2 regions of the Salipaludibacillus agaradhaerens genome follow, and region 2 is predicted to be linked to the other one. Evidence: a T-box and tRNA genes for the amino acid it is inferred to sense, from the RefSeq annotation. Region 2 holds a T-box; the other holds one or more tRNA genes.

Region 1 (7,320 bases), 1.1 Mb from region 2:
AAAGCACAGCGCATTTTAATGCGTTGTGCTTTTATATATTCTATTGGTCTAAAAGGATGAAAAAGCTCGTATACATGATAGTACAAACTGTCAAGGAGGGAATGCGATGTTGCGCGGCTCGGGAATAAGAAGGTCTTCAGCTATGATTGCAGGAGCAGCTGTTTTGCTTTTAACGGCATGTGGATCACAAGCGACAAATGATGTATTAGAGGAGTTAGATCCGCCACAAATTGATTATATCGAGGATGAAAACGAATTAGAAGTTGAGGTTATTGAAGACGATATCACTGATGAAGGTGAGGTCAGTTCCATAACAGATGAGAGCATGGAAGAAAACGAGACGGAAGAGGCGGCTTCTCCTGAAGAAAAAGGGGGAGAAGTAACGGTTCAAGGAGAGATCCGTGAATTATACCTACTAGATAGTAATGGCATGGTAGCACCGCAGTCAGTAGAAGTTATAAGTGAAGAAGATGAATTGACGGCATTGGCTGAACATTTAGTGCAAGAGGGGCCGGTTACAGAAAATCTGCCAAATGGTTTTCAAGCATCTTTGCCAGCTGGTACAGAAGTTTTAAGTGCTGATCTGAATGAACAGGGTGTGGCAACGATTAACTTTAATGATTATTTCGGAGAGTATCATCCTGCTCAAGAGATGCAAGTTCTACAGTCTTTAACATGGACATTGACACAGCTGGATGATGTTGATAAAGTGAGCATTCAAATCAATGGTGAAGATTTAACTGCTATGCCGCACAATGACACACCCATTGGTGATGGCTATACAAGGGCTCATGGGATTAACTTAGAAATGACAGACCAAACAGACCTCGTCTCTACAGAACCAGTGGTCGTTTACTTTTTGAACCAGACAGAAGACCAAACATACTATGTCCCAGTGACGCGTCGTATTAGTCAAGAGGAAGACAAATATCAGGCAGTTATCAATGAATTATTGGAAGGTCCCCATTACATGTCTGAGCTCTTAACTGATTTCAGGCAAGAAGTTGAACTTATTGAAGAACCGGAATATCATGATGGCACAGTTGTGCTTAATTTTAATGAGGCGTTACTAAGCCAGCATGATGGGACAGCTTTGTCTGAAAATGTTTTGAACATGATTGTGTTGTCATTAACTGAACAAGAAGAAGTGAATAGTGTGTCATTTATGGTTGAATCAGAAGAAGAGATAATGGTGAGTAACGGGGAAGCTTTGTCAGAAGCTGTGGTGAGGCCCGACCATGTTAATATTGGACAATTTTAAACAAACGGTCGATAATTGAAATTCAAGGACGAAAGGCTTATCATTAAAGAGGTAGCTGTAAAGCAGCTGCTTCTTCTTTTTTCGCTGTTAGCAAAGTGCTAATTTTGTTAAGTATTAATCTACATACTAGTAAGTAGTAACCATGTAAGGGGAGTGACAATATGCGTCATGATGGACGTTCAGCTAATGAATTGAGAAAGGTAGAGATTGTTCCGCATTACATAAAACATCCGGAAGGATCGGTACTCATCACGTTTGGAGATACAAAGGTTATTTGTTCAGCCAGTGTTGAAGAACGTGTTCCCCCCTTTATGAGGGGGCAAGGAAAAGGCTGGATCACCGCTGAATATGCGATGTTACCACGGGCAACAGAGCAACGGAACATAAGGGAATCTTCGAAAGGGAAGATCACAGGACGTACGATGGAGATCCAAAGACTTATTGGGAGAGCTCTCCGGTCTGTCGTTGATTTAGATCGTTTAGGTGAACGGACAGTTTGGGTCGATTGCGATGTTATACAGGCTGATGGTGGAACCCGAACAGCCTCTATTACAGGCGCTTTCGTAGCAGTAGGACTTGCTTTTGAGCAACTTATAAAAACATCTAAACTAAAAGAAAACCCGTTAAAAAATTATTTGGCAGCCATCTCTATCGGTGTGACGTCAGAAAACGACGTAGTTCTTGATTTAGATTACGTGGAAGATTCCCAAGCCGATGTGGATATGAATGTGATTATGACTGGTGACGGTCAATTAGTAGAAGTACAAGGCACTGGGGAAGAAGCCACTTTTTCTCGTAGCCAGTTAAATGACATGCTTGATTTAGCGGAAAAAGGAATAAACGAGCTTTTTACGATTCAGAGACAAGCACTCGGGGAATTTGCAGATAAAATGAACATGGACGATAAATCAGAGGATAATAATGGGCAGGAGCGGGAACCAGATGTATAAAGAGATTTTTATTGCTACGAAAAATAAAGGAAAAGTAGCTGAATTTGAAGCTTTCTTTGCTGCCAAAGGGTTAACGGTTAAATCGCTGTTAGACTTAGACGAAGATATTGATGTTGTGGAAGATGGCAAAACGTTTGAAGAAAATGCGATTAAAAAGGCAAAAACAATCGGTGAACTTATTCATAAGCCAGTTTTAGCCGATGATTCTGGTTTGGCGGTAGATGTCTTGAACGGAGCGCCAGGTATTTACTCAGCTCGCTATGCCGGTCCTAATAAAGACGATCAAGCAAACAATGAGAAGCTGTTAAAAGAACTGGCTAATACGAATGATGAAGCACGTACGGCTCAATTTGTATGTGCATTAGCTATTTATTTCCCATCTGGTGATGTGAAAACAGTACGAGGTATTTGTAAAGGAACTATCTCACATGCACCGACAGGCAATCATGGATTTGGGTACGACCCTCTATTCTACTTGTCAGAACTAGGGAAAACGATGGCACAACTCACAAAGCAAGAGAAAAACACATTAAGTCACCGGGCAAATGCTCTTATGACATTAAATGAGATGTGGGATAAGTGGACGCTACAGGAATAATCGTGAAGAGGTGATAACTGATGAGAGCTTTAATTATGAGTGACAGTCATGGTTGGGAAAATGAATTAAAAGAAGTAGTGGATAGACACCGTGCGGAAGTGGATGCTATTTTTCATTGCGGTGATTCAGAGCTGAGTGCGGCCTCACCAGCTCTTCAAAACGTCTATACTGTGAGAGGCAATTGTGACCACGGTTCAGACTTTCCAGAAGAATTAGTTGAAACGGTGAGGGATACGACTTTTTTCGTCGGTCACGGTCACTTGCTAAATGTGAAAATGACCGAGATGAATCTCATTTATAAAGGTGAGGAAGCTTCAGCAGATATTCTTTGCTACGGGCATACTCATATCCCTGTTGCGACTGAAGAAAAAGGTAAGATTATTATTAACCCTGGAAGCATGAGACTACCAAGACAATACAGTGTGGGTAGTTACGTTATAGTCGATACTTCTGACACAACTGTAAATGTGAACTTCTACTCAATTGATGGACAAAAATTAAACGACCTAAGCAAAAGTTTTTCTAAAAACGGTTGACATTAAGGCGGAGATTGTATATATTAAATATTGTCGCTGTTAAACATATTTTTTCTATACAGTCTCCGTTATAACATATTTAGACATTGTGGTGTCTTAGTAAACATGCTGGAGACATTTATACATGAAAAAGCGGGAGTTGTCTTGACGGATAAACTCCAGAGCAAAGCTAGAAGAGGAAGAGATATGTTAGGTCGGGAAGTAATTTAAAGTCTATACATAATCATAGGCGGGTGACGTTTAGTGGTAAAACCTCAGCCACGAACAAAGCATCTATGAAAAGACATTGAGTTGTCTCGACGGATAAACGCCAGAGCAAAGCTAGAAGAGGAAGAGACATGTAGGTCGTGAGAAGCAACCTAAAGTCTTTACATAATCATATGCGGGTGTAGTTTAGTGGTAAAACCTCAGCCTTCCAAGCTGATGACGAGGGTTCGATTCCCTTCACCCGCTCCAATTAAATCTTAGCAGTAACATTGTCCCAGTAGCTCAGCTGGATAGAGCAACGGCCTTCTAAGCCGTCGGTCGGGAGTTCGAATCTCTCCTGGGACGCCATTTAAAACATCGTAAACCCTTGGTATATAAGGGTTTTTATTTTTGGTTAATATATGTTAAATCGGTAATTATCATAAAATGGGGTCGGATTGGGGTTTAATTTAATTTTCCGCCCCTTTTTTGTAAAGAATTCATTGAAATGGTCTGCTGCTGCTCTATCCACATTGACGATATTATGTCCATAAATATCCATAGTCGTTCCAATTCTCGAATGGCGAGCGAACGTATATGAGATCAGAGATTTATATATTAGAGAAAGTATTTAAATTTAAACAATTAGTGGAGACAAATGAAGAATTTAATGAATCTTTTTGGATAGAATTTGAAAATTTTTTTGAAGTTATTGAAAAAGAATACTTTCAATTAATAAGGACCATATCTGATGGATATGTATGGCACAAAAATAGCAAGAACTTTGGTTTTCTAAAGAAATTATGTATTTCATATTTTATTTATATATATGATTTCACTAAATATGGAATGGTTTTTATGAGTTCTATGTTAATATTTACAATAAGTTCAAGTGTAGTGGAAAAAGAACCATTAGGAGAATCTGAGACTTTCACAATGATTTTCACTCTATTTATTATGTTTGTTATTTTATGGGTAGTGTATACTATTATTTATAAAGATGTCGCTAGACACAGAGAAAATAAATTTGAGGACAAGAAATTTAGTGTAAAAAATCTATACAGTTGAAAAATACAGGGGAGCATACCCTGTTAAAGTGGATACCGATACCTTATTGGGGCAACTAAGTTTGATGAGGGGGAAGATTTTTGAAGATGTTAAAAAAGACTCTAAAAGAGTCTAATGGTGCAATTCAATTAATCATAAACAATTACTTTAATCCTAAAAATAAAATATTAGAAGTGGAAGATGTTGTAATCTTAGCGTTTTTCGAAGATTTAACTGAGAAAGTAGAATCACTAAGGCTTCTTGTAGAGGAAAGTAAAAGTGCTTCCCTAGATACAATTTTAAGGAGTATATTTGAAAGCTATGTTTATCTTAAACTTTTATTAAAAAATGACTATATGTTGTATGGACGTTCTTATTTTGCAGCAAAGAAAATTAATAATCTCCAAATGTTTCATAAGACAATCTCTCAAGGGAAACAAGGAGAAGCAATAAGGGAATTGTTAGGGGATCCGACGATAGAAGATTTAAAGAGGAAAGCTAATATTGAAGACGCAGAAGACATTGATACTGAAATCATAAAAGTAAAAGAAGACTTTTCGGATGTTTTCAAACACCGAAACGAAAAGCAAGTTTGGTATAACCTGGATGGTAAGACTGCTAACTTCGAACAACTTTGCAATAAAAAAGGTATTGATATGTCTGCAGAATATGACCTGATATATCGATCACTTTCGAAAGAAGTACATGCAAAAGATGTTTTAAATAGATGGAGATTTGAAAAAGAACAATTTTCTATTTTAGAACAACCAACGGATCCTCGAATGCATATTTCAATGTCAAATACTTTTTTATTAAATACAATTGATCGGTTGTACCCTTTTTATGGTTTAAAAAGTAAACTGAGAAAGTTTAGAACTTTTTTAGGAATTAATTATAAATTATCAAAATGAATATAGTTTTACCAGCTCACTGGAGGACGCTAAGAATGACGGTTAACGCCGTTTTTCTGGCGTTCTCTTTTTATTTTACGAGGAGGGATCGTTTACATGAACAGAAAAGAGATAGAGGAAACTCTAAAAGACTACCACTGGATGATCAATAGCATCAAGATAATCAGAGAGTCCATGGAAGATGCTGGTGAAGGTTTGACGGCTCAATATGGCGATGAGTCTGGACAATCAAAGCCACCCTGTTTATCAAGAGGTCAGGAGGCGTGAGAAGCGGTGGCGGATTGTTCACAAGTACGAGAAAAAAATAAAAGTGATTCAATCCAGGATGCATCTCGTTAAAAATCAAAGGGAAGGTGAGGTTTTGCATTGGCTTTTGGAAGGTAAAAGCATGACTTGGATAGGAGGCAAGCATATGGGATTATCAGATAAACATATAAGCAGATTAAGAGACAACATCAAGGCGAGAATGTCGGATATGTCGGAAAAAATGACAAAAGAAAAAGCTTGCGTGTAGAATGGAAGGAAGGACGGGGAGGTCAAACACCCCCGTTCTTTCAACTTATAAAGGGAAAAAAGATAGAATTAAGTAATATGCAGCTACTAATGCGCCTAAACTTAGTAGAACATTAACAATAGGACGCAAAATAGCGTTAAGTAACTCTTTAAGCATTGTGACACTCCTTATATAAAATCTAGGTCTATTATAACAGGAATTTCCCTCTTCTTGTCGAATTGGTAGGAAGGAGGGGGAATTATGTTGAAAAACAAAAAAGAAATATTTTGGACATTAATGATTATTTTTTTAATTCTACTTATTATTTTAATCTGTATAAAAATTTATTTCTTATTACCTAACTTAAATGATACGATTTTTGTAAGTTTTATAGGTTTTTCAGGAGCTATTCTTGGTGGCGCGCTAACTTTAATCGGTGTACTCATGACCATTGATGCAAATGAAAAAATAAGACATAAAGATGAATTGCCACAGAAAATAAAGCGTTTAGAAAAGGCTATGGATTTATTTACTAATATATTTGATAATGGGTTTTCTAAATTGGATGATGATCCCTATCGAACGAAACCGCATTTCATGAGGATAGATAAAGAATATGAGCTGAACAGTACAGAGGAATACAAATATTTTACCGATCTTTTTTTACGGGAAATAAAAGAAGAGTTGTTACATGCCGATGCAGAAACTTATAGATGGTTTTTAAACCTAAAGAAAGATATTTTAAAGAAGGATACAGAGTTGTTTTTAGAAGTACATAGAAAATTAGATAAGTTTAAATTTAATTTAGTCGAAAAACATGAAATAAATATATTCGATAGCGAAGAGGTTGAAACAATAATACTTAATAAAGAAGAAGAAAAGGAGCTCGAAGAACTACAGATAATCGTATATGAAAAAGATAGTGAATTTTTATCCGAACTTCATAAAATGTATATGGATTTATACAATAAATTATATTTTAAAACAGAAGATACAATTAATAAATTAGATTATTAAATAAGCACCCACTGTGGTGCTTTTTTCTATGCAATGAATCCTCTTCACAGGGCTGATATAGGAACGACAGTAAATAAGCGGTTCCTGCTCTGTGAAGGGGATTTAACATTCGCGTTGAAGGAATATCCCCCTTTGTCGAATATGTGGGCAGGAGGGGGTAATATGGAGGCTGTAGGCGAACAGATTATTGATATTGGGTTTTTGATCTTACCGATTAGTTTTATAACCTTTTTTTTATTAAGAACACTAGAACATTTGTGGCGTAAAGTGATAGCCTCTAGATTAGTTAAATGTATCTGGTATCTTGCATACGGTTCATTA
Region 2 (7,320 bases):
TGCGTTTAGCAACCACAATTGAAGCAGAACGGGCCAACATTCGCTTACGGTTGGGGGCAGGAAACAACGTCTTTACGAAGACGGTTAGGCTAGGAGCTCCCGCATTAACTAGCGGTTTTTCAGTAACTAATCCTCATTTTTCAGCAGAACTGGCGCAGTTTTCAGCAACTCCCGCCGGATTTTAGTAGCACATCGTCATGTTATACCATCACACCCCGACTTTTGAGCACTCCCCTAAATTCCCAGACACATTCTGATCATCAAAGAGAGGGGGCAATTGCCCCCTCTCTTCCCCCTTTTATTTAGCCAATGTCGTGTTTATAGTCCCTACCATATTTGTCATTTCCAGATGTAAATCGTTGTAGAGGGCTGTGTATGCTTCTTTATTTTCTTCTGGTTGTTCAAATTGACCTAGTTCTCCCCAGAGGACATGAATTTTAAGCATATCTTCAAATAATGGCATATCGGTCGTCGTTTGTGCTGTAGGTAAAATCATGTTTGGTGATCCGATGTTAGTGAATGTGTGATTGATCTGCACGAAGTCGTCTCCAGCATAGATATCTTGTGCGAGTAATTCTCCTAACTCGTTCACATTGGGGGCGGTGAGGTAAATCATTTGCATGATCCCCCTCTCTAAATTAGATGCTTCTTCCCACGTTCGATAATTTCCATCACTAGAATAAGTAATAAAAAAGTGGTAGGCTTCCTCTATCATATCGTCATCTAAGACATACGCTTCTGCATCAAGCAAATGAATAAAGCTATCATGATAATTTGCTAAATAAGTAGTTGTGCCATCAACACTGGTAATGTTTCTAAATGGGTGATCCTTTAGCGGGAAATAAATTCTGCCGTTATCATCCATATATTCTTTGGCAATTTCACGTTCGGAATGATTGTAATCTTCAGCTTCATCTTCTGGGAATGGCTCATCAATGGCCACTGTGGGAATTTGGTGATTTTCTGAAGGGGAAAGAGTAATTTCTGCCAGTACATCTCTAGAAGAGTCACTTTGGAATAAACCACTATAGTCAGCCATCTCTTCGGCTGATGGCTTATTCTCTTCTGTAGATGCGTTGTGTTCGTTGCCTTCTCCACTTCCATCGTCATCATTCAATCCGCATCCCACAAGCACAGTCCCAATAGTGAGTGTCATCATTAGTTTTTTCACGTTGCTCCCCCATCCTTTAATCTCTCAATCAATTAAACAGCCTCTTTCGCTTCACGTTCATTTAGCTTTTACGATTACCAATTCTAGCATAGGCTCGCTTAAACCAACATCTGTAAAACGAAACATCTCATCGGGGAAAATTCGACTTCAATCGACATAATGATTGTTTTTTCGACATCGATAGAAGGAGGATGGACTTAGTGATTTTTACCATTAGAACAAAAATAAATAACTCCTTAAGCGTGTTAACACTTGACTATTTTCATAATAAAAACGTAATATTTCCCAAAGAGCTGATTTACATATTATTTGGTGCTTTAATACCTAATAAACGCAATCCTTCATGTAAGACCACTTTAACCGATGATACAAGAGCAAGTCGACTCTCCTTCTCATCATCGTCTGCCAGTATTTTAACTGTTCCGTAGTAATGATTAAACGCCTGTGCCAAGTCAATAATAAACTTAGCAACCTGTGAAGGATCGTGTTGATTAAAAGCTCGCTCTATCACCTCAGGAAAGGCCATTAAGTACTTAATGACTGGCCAAGAAGACTCATCTGTTATTTTGACAATATCAGGTGTCTCCTTATAGCCACCTTTTTCAAGTAAAGAAGCCGTTCTTGCGTGTGTGTATTGGACATAAGGGCCAGTTTCCCCTTCATATTTCAACATCTCTGACAATGAGAAGGCAATATCATGTCTGCGGTCGTGCTTTAAGTCATGAAAGACTATAGCCCCAATACCTACTTGCTTTGCGACCTCATCTTTATTAGCCAGTGACGGGTTTTTTTCTTCAATATTGGCCAATGCAAGAGCCACTGCTTCATTCATGACCTCCTCTAATAAGATCACTTGCCCTTTTCGCGTAGACATTTTCTTCCCGTCGGTTAACATCATACCAAACGAGATGTGATTCATTGTGTCAGCCCATGTATAACCCATTTTCTTTAACACCTTGAATAGCTGCTGAAAATGTAAGCTTTGCTCGTTTCCAACCACATATAAAGACTTCGTAAACTCATATGTATGGTAACGATAAATGGCAGCAGCTAAGTCACGCGTGGCATAAAGTGTTGTCCCATCTCGTTTCTTGATCAAACACGGCGGCAGCCCTTCTAATGGCACCACTACCGCCCCATCGGACTCAACTAATAAGCCCTTATCTCTCAGGAGACGCACGGCGTCATCCATTTTATCGTTATAAAAGGCTTCTCCATCATAGGAGTCAAAAGTAATGCCAAGCGTTTCGTAAATTGTGGAAAAAGCTTGCAGCGATTCTTCTCGAAACCATGTCCATAATGACACGGCTTCACGATCACCTTCCTCAAGCTTTTTGAACCAATAACGTCCTTCATCATTTAACTCTGGTGAGTGCTCTGCCTCCTCATGAAAACGAGCGTACAGTGTTAGCAATTCATGAATAGGGTTTGCTTTCACTTGGGCTTCATCTCCCCATCTTAAATAAGCCGCCATAAGCTTGCCGAATTGTGTCCCCCAATCACCAACGTGGTTAATTTTAACTGTTTTATACCCGCATTTCTCTGCTAGCTGTGCTAATGCATGTCCAATAACCGTTGACCGTAAATGCCCCATGGAAAAGGGTTTCGCTATGTTTGGTGAGGAATAATCTATCGTCAAAGCATGCCCTTCCCCCATCCGTGAAGCACCATAAGCTTCTGAGAGAGTATTTACCTCGTTAATCACATGTGACGTGACATACGAACGTTTTAGGAAAATATTCAGGTAGCCACCAGCCGTCTCAACGTGTTCTATCCACGGAGATGTCAAATGTACCGCTAAGTTCGTCGCCAGTTCGTTAGGTGGCATTCGAAAAACGCTGGCTAATTGAAAGCAAGGAAACGCCAGATCTCCTAAATGGGCATGTTTCGGTGTTTCAATCAATTGGTAGACACGCTCCGTTTCAACCTTTCCTTCCAATGCATGATAAATAACGTTAGCCATGTCGTGTTTTAAATTCATTCAGATTCCTCCTTTAACCATAATAAAAGCTCCCGCCTCTTTAAAAATTTAAAGAGACGAGAGCTTGAAAACTCGCGCGGTACCACTCACATTGCTTCTAGCATTAAATATAGAAGCCACTTATCGCGTTAACGGGCTAACCCGGCTTTTCCTACTGTGTTTAATGACGTTCAGAAAAGCATCTCAAAAGTGCGTTTCATGCGATAGCCGGTATCAGGCTCTCACCGCCCCTGATTCGCTAATCCCTTCTATAGCACTACTTTCTTTATCATCGATTGAATATCTTTTTCCTAGAAAAATATTACTATATATACTATCAATCCTAGGAAAGAAAAACAAGTACTTACCGTAATTTTCTCATGACAACTTTTTCAATCCAGCTCTGCGGCACATATTTTTTTATATGAAACAGCTGTTTAACTCCTTTACCAATAGGATAACGGAACTTCGGTTTTTTGGCACATGCAATCGAAGCCGTTAAGCGTGCTACGTCAACAGGATCTGCTTCTGTTGATGCTGACCTCTCTGCTTCCTTTAAAACGGTTCGTTTAAAAGGCGTATCATTCATCTTACCTGCCTCTATATGAGCTAAACTTTTCTTCCAAATACGTGTCTTATAAGAACCTGGTTCAACTAAGGACACATAGATTTTGTCAGGAAGTAATTCCAACCGTAGGCTTTCACTTAGTCCTTCAAGGGCAAATTTAGAACTGCAATAGGACGACAATCCTGGAAAACCGAACAACCCACTGACACTGCTTATATTAATAATCCGTGCTGAGGTGGATGCTTTTAGTAACGGAAGAAAGGCTTGGGTCACACGAAACACCCCATCTACATTGACGTCAAATTGTGCTCGCCATTCAGTCAATGACACATCCTCCAAGAAACCTCCTTGGCAATAACCTGCATTATTGACTAACACGTCCACGTGCCCATATGTCTTCTCCACCTCTTGCTTAACTGAGCTAATGTGGTTGTGATTCGTTACATCCATTGTTTTCACATCTAAATATGCCTGTAGTTCAAGTTCTTCCGCCCGCTGTAAGAGCTCCCCACTATTTTCGATCGTCCTCATAGTGGCTACAACATGAAAATCTGCCTTTAAAAGCTCTAGACAAATAAGGAGCCCGAATCCGCTATTTGTTCCAGTTACTAACGCCACCTTCATGATTTCCCCCCTATTTAAACCTTAGCTGTAGCTTCTGATTAAGTAAATGTTAGTCGTTAGGCTGGCAATGCTAAGTATTAGTCACTGTATCCATTAAATCAGCCCTTTTATTAACATTGCTTTCTGAGGGAAAAGGTCGTGGCTCCCTCCAGTAACTCACTACTTTATTTTTCCTTTATGTTACAGTCTTTTAGTGAATAAAATATTTAAATTTAGTATGTTTACTGGTTCATTGCTTGCCTATTTTCAAATTATTAATGTCATAATTCTAGTTGTTTAGAGCCAAAGAAGAGAGAATACCCGATTAAAGGTGAATTTAGACGGATTAACACCTGAATTATCCATTGTAAAGGGACTGTTCTTTGCATAACATAACTTGGAACATTCCTAATAGGTAGGCTTGTCATTAATAAAAACCTCAGTTTAAATGTCTTTTCCTTTAGATAAGAGGTTTGGTCAATCGTCGTGTCATAAGTGAGAGTAAAATAAGCGGAGATTTTTCGGTTAGATGCTGAAAAAAACGCATTTTTGAAAATATAAGAGGAATTTTTCCGATTATGTAAAGCAAAACGTCCCATTTCCCAGATTTTTCGGGTAATTAACGGAATCTCTCCGTCTATTTAAGCTATTATCATAGCTAATGACTGTTTAAGGGGACTTTCTCCGTCTATTTTTCAGATCTGATCCCCCAACCGATAGGAACGAAGCCTCACCATCCCAGAGGGGGAATCAATAACACTTTTTAACCGGTTTGTGACCTTCTTTTGTAAGCACCGCAACCGTTCACCGGTTCTTTCCTGCAACTGAGTATTCATAACGGTCTGGTATTCTTCTGCAAATCCCACTGATTGAAAGTTGAGCGAATCTGGACATTATTAGATTTACCTCGGCTCTCTATTTTGAGCCAGGAATCTTACGGACGGTTATCTCTGATATATTTTTACTGCGCCACCTTTTTGCGATCATGGCATTACTTAGCACATAAATCAACACGCCCATAGGGACTAAAAGGACAAAAAACAGCTCAATTCCTTCTCGCCACAAGTTGTATCGTGAATAGAAAAACAATGCAACAACGAGATACAGACACGTGATATACAACGCTTTTTTCCCTGATTGGCTCTCCTTCTCACTCGTCGCCTCGTCTCTAAAAAAGAGCCCTACTAACCGTTTCAGATTCCGTCACCTGCCATATCTATCGTGATATATCTGTCACTATCTCTAACTAGCTTATAAGAACCTCCTTCACAGTGCAACCTCTCTAATCATGAAAGGGAATTACTGATGATTCTTTATGTGTTTTTTTGATACCCCTATGTTGATGGGCGGCACAGGAGGCGTCTGGTCGATGTTATTTGAAAATTGCATAGGTTTCCGCCAAGTGGTTGAATCTTCTAGAAGTTCTTTATATTCTTTAGAAACATATCCTAGTTCATTCTCAATTATATTCAGATCAATATCTACAATTGTTCCGCTATCATCTTTAATCAGGGCTTTGTTGAAAATTAAATCTATCGTTTAGTCTAATTCATCCACTCCCTACACTACCATCACTTGTCTACAACAAAGTCCTTGTCTATATATCTTATTAAAGTACTCGATAGATTCCCACGTTCTAGAGTGATAATATGAAGTCAGGTAAAATTTCCTGTCACGTTTAAATCAGCATGATTCAAACAAGAGATAGAAGAATATCATTCTGTCATACTATAGCGTCGGAACATGCTTAATAAAAGAGGTGACATTATATTATGACGTTTATTTTTCAACCAAATGATTTAACTGTAACGCACGGCAATGACACGATTACTTTTTTACGAAAAGAGTATGCGTTACTTCATTATTTATATATACATGACGGCAAGTCATTTAGTCGCGATGCACTGCTTGACGCAGTCTGGCCGTTAGAATCCCCCAGTGACCGCACTGTCGATGACCATATTTATCGCCTTAGGAAAAAATTAAAGCCTTGGGAGCAATATGTTAGCATTGAAACAATTAAAGGCTACGGCTATCAACTGATCCTTCATGAACATGAAGAAAATTCACCTTTAGCCCACGATGACGAATTTAAGCAGATCGCCTCACAGCTTTATTCAAAATATCATTTATATGGGCAAGGAGAAGCCTTAGAGGCATTAGTTTTAAACAAGGCATTTGGCATCTCGTTAGATGAATGGCTGAGGTTTCATAAAGCCTTTATAAAAGGTGATTTTCAAGCTATTCTCTATGATCAAGAGCTCCCTTTTTCTGAAAAAGCTTTATATGTATTTCATGTAGCTTTTATTTTTTGTGATGACGTGCAATGCCAGAGGTTGTTTCGTGCATTTGAACAGTCCTTACAAAATCAGCTATTTTCCACTCGTTCCATTGACGAAGCACAAACGTTAGCGGCACCGCATTTCGCCATATGGGTAGGCGACCTCGCTAAAGCTGAACACTATTTAACAGAGGCTGATAACAATGTCTCTTCTGTCAGTCACGGCTTTTATCCTTACTTACAGCTCATGCATATGTTCTTGAGCATAGCTCAAAAGCAGCCGACCAAATTTGAAATCCTTATGAAAAAAATGGCGGTATTTTTTGCAGAAAGACCGTATCAACGAGAACTAGGATTGTACTATGTCATTCAAGGGTTGTTTTTCATTACCCAGGAACAGGTTGTGACAGGAAGAGCTGCTATTCATAAAGGTCTGCAAATCACGAAAAAAACACGCTTCACTTCTCACCTTTTTTTAGCTTTAAGAACGGCTTTATTCTTTTTAGAACACTATGTGGAAGACAGACAAACAGAACGAGAGCTAACACGTTTATGGGGAGAACTCACAGACGATATGGATCTCCCTCTCATCGCAGCACATAGTGAACAGATTATTTTAGAACATATAAAGCCCTAACACTCCCCAAAAAGAAAAAAGGCGTACAGCTACACGAGATAGCTGTACGCCATATTCCGAATGGCGTTTGCCTGTGCTCTTGTATTCCCTTTAATCACTC

The links. The T-box of region 2 lies ahead of argS (arginine--tRNA ligase). A T-box ahead of a tRNA ligase gene usually reads a tRNA of that ligase, here a tRNA-Arg.
Region 1: it has a tRNA-Arg gene. The T-box ahead of argS (arginine--tRNA ligase) is inferred to sense a tRNA for this amino acid. The anticodon was not compared.

Annotation. Positions count from the first base shown of each region.
Region 1 is NZ_KV917378.1:4,092,130-4,099,449, forward strand. Features, by position in the region: gene BK581_RS18735 (GerMN domain-containing protein) at 107-1,261, shown strand; gene rph (ribonuclease PH) at 1,423-2,211, shown strand; gene BK581_RS18745 (XTP/dITP diphosphatase) at 2,204-2,809, shown strand; gene BK581_RS18750 (metallophosphoesterase family protein) at 2,830-3,345, shown strand; tRNA gene BK581_RS18755 (tRNA-Gly) at 3,728-3,801, shown strand; tRNA gene BK581_RS18760 (tRNA-Arg) at 3,824-3,900, shown strand; gene BK581_RS18765 (hypothetical protein) at 4,129-4,599, shown strand; gene BK581_RS18770 (DUF5677 domain-containing protein) at 4,686-5,489, shown strand; gene BK581_RS20385 (hypothetical protein) at 5,586-5,756, shown strand; gene BK581_RS18780 (hypothetical protein) at 6,244-6,999, shown strand; gene BK581_RS18785 (hypothetical protein) at 7,162-7,320, shown strand, end outside.
Region 2 is NZ_KV917378.1:3,003,564-3,010,883, reverse strand. Features, by position in the region: gene BK581_RS14120 (DNA-binding protein) at 1-185, shown strand, start outside; gene BK581_RS14115 (hypothetical protein) at 299-1,171, opposite strand; gene argS (arginine--tRNA ligase) at 1,470-3,152, opposite strand; T-box leader at 3,202-3,433, opposite strand; gene BK581_RS14105 (SDR family oxidoreductase) at 3,496-4,323, opposite strand; gene BK581_RS14095 (winged helix-turn-helix domain-containing protein) at 6,075-7,220, shown strand.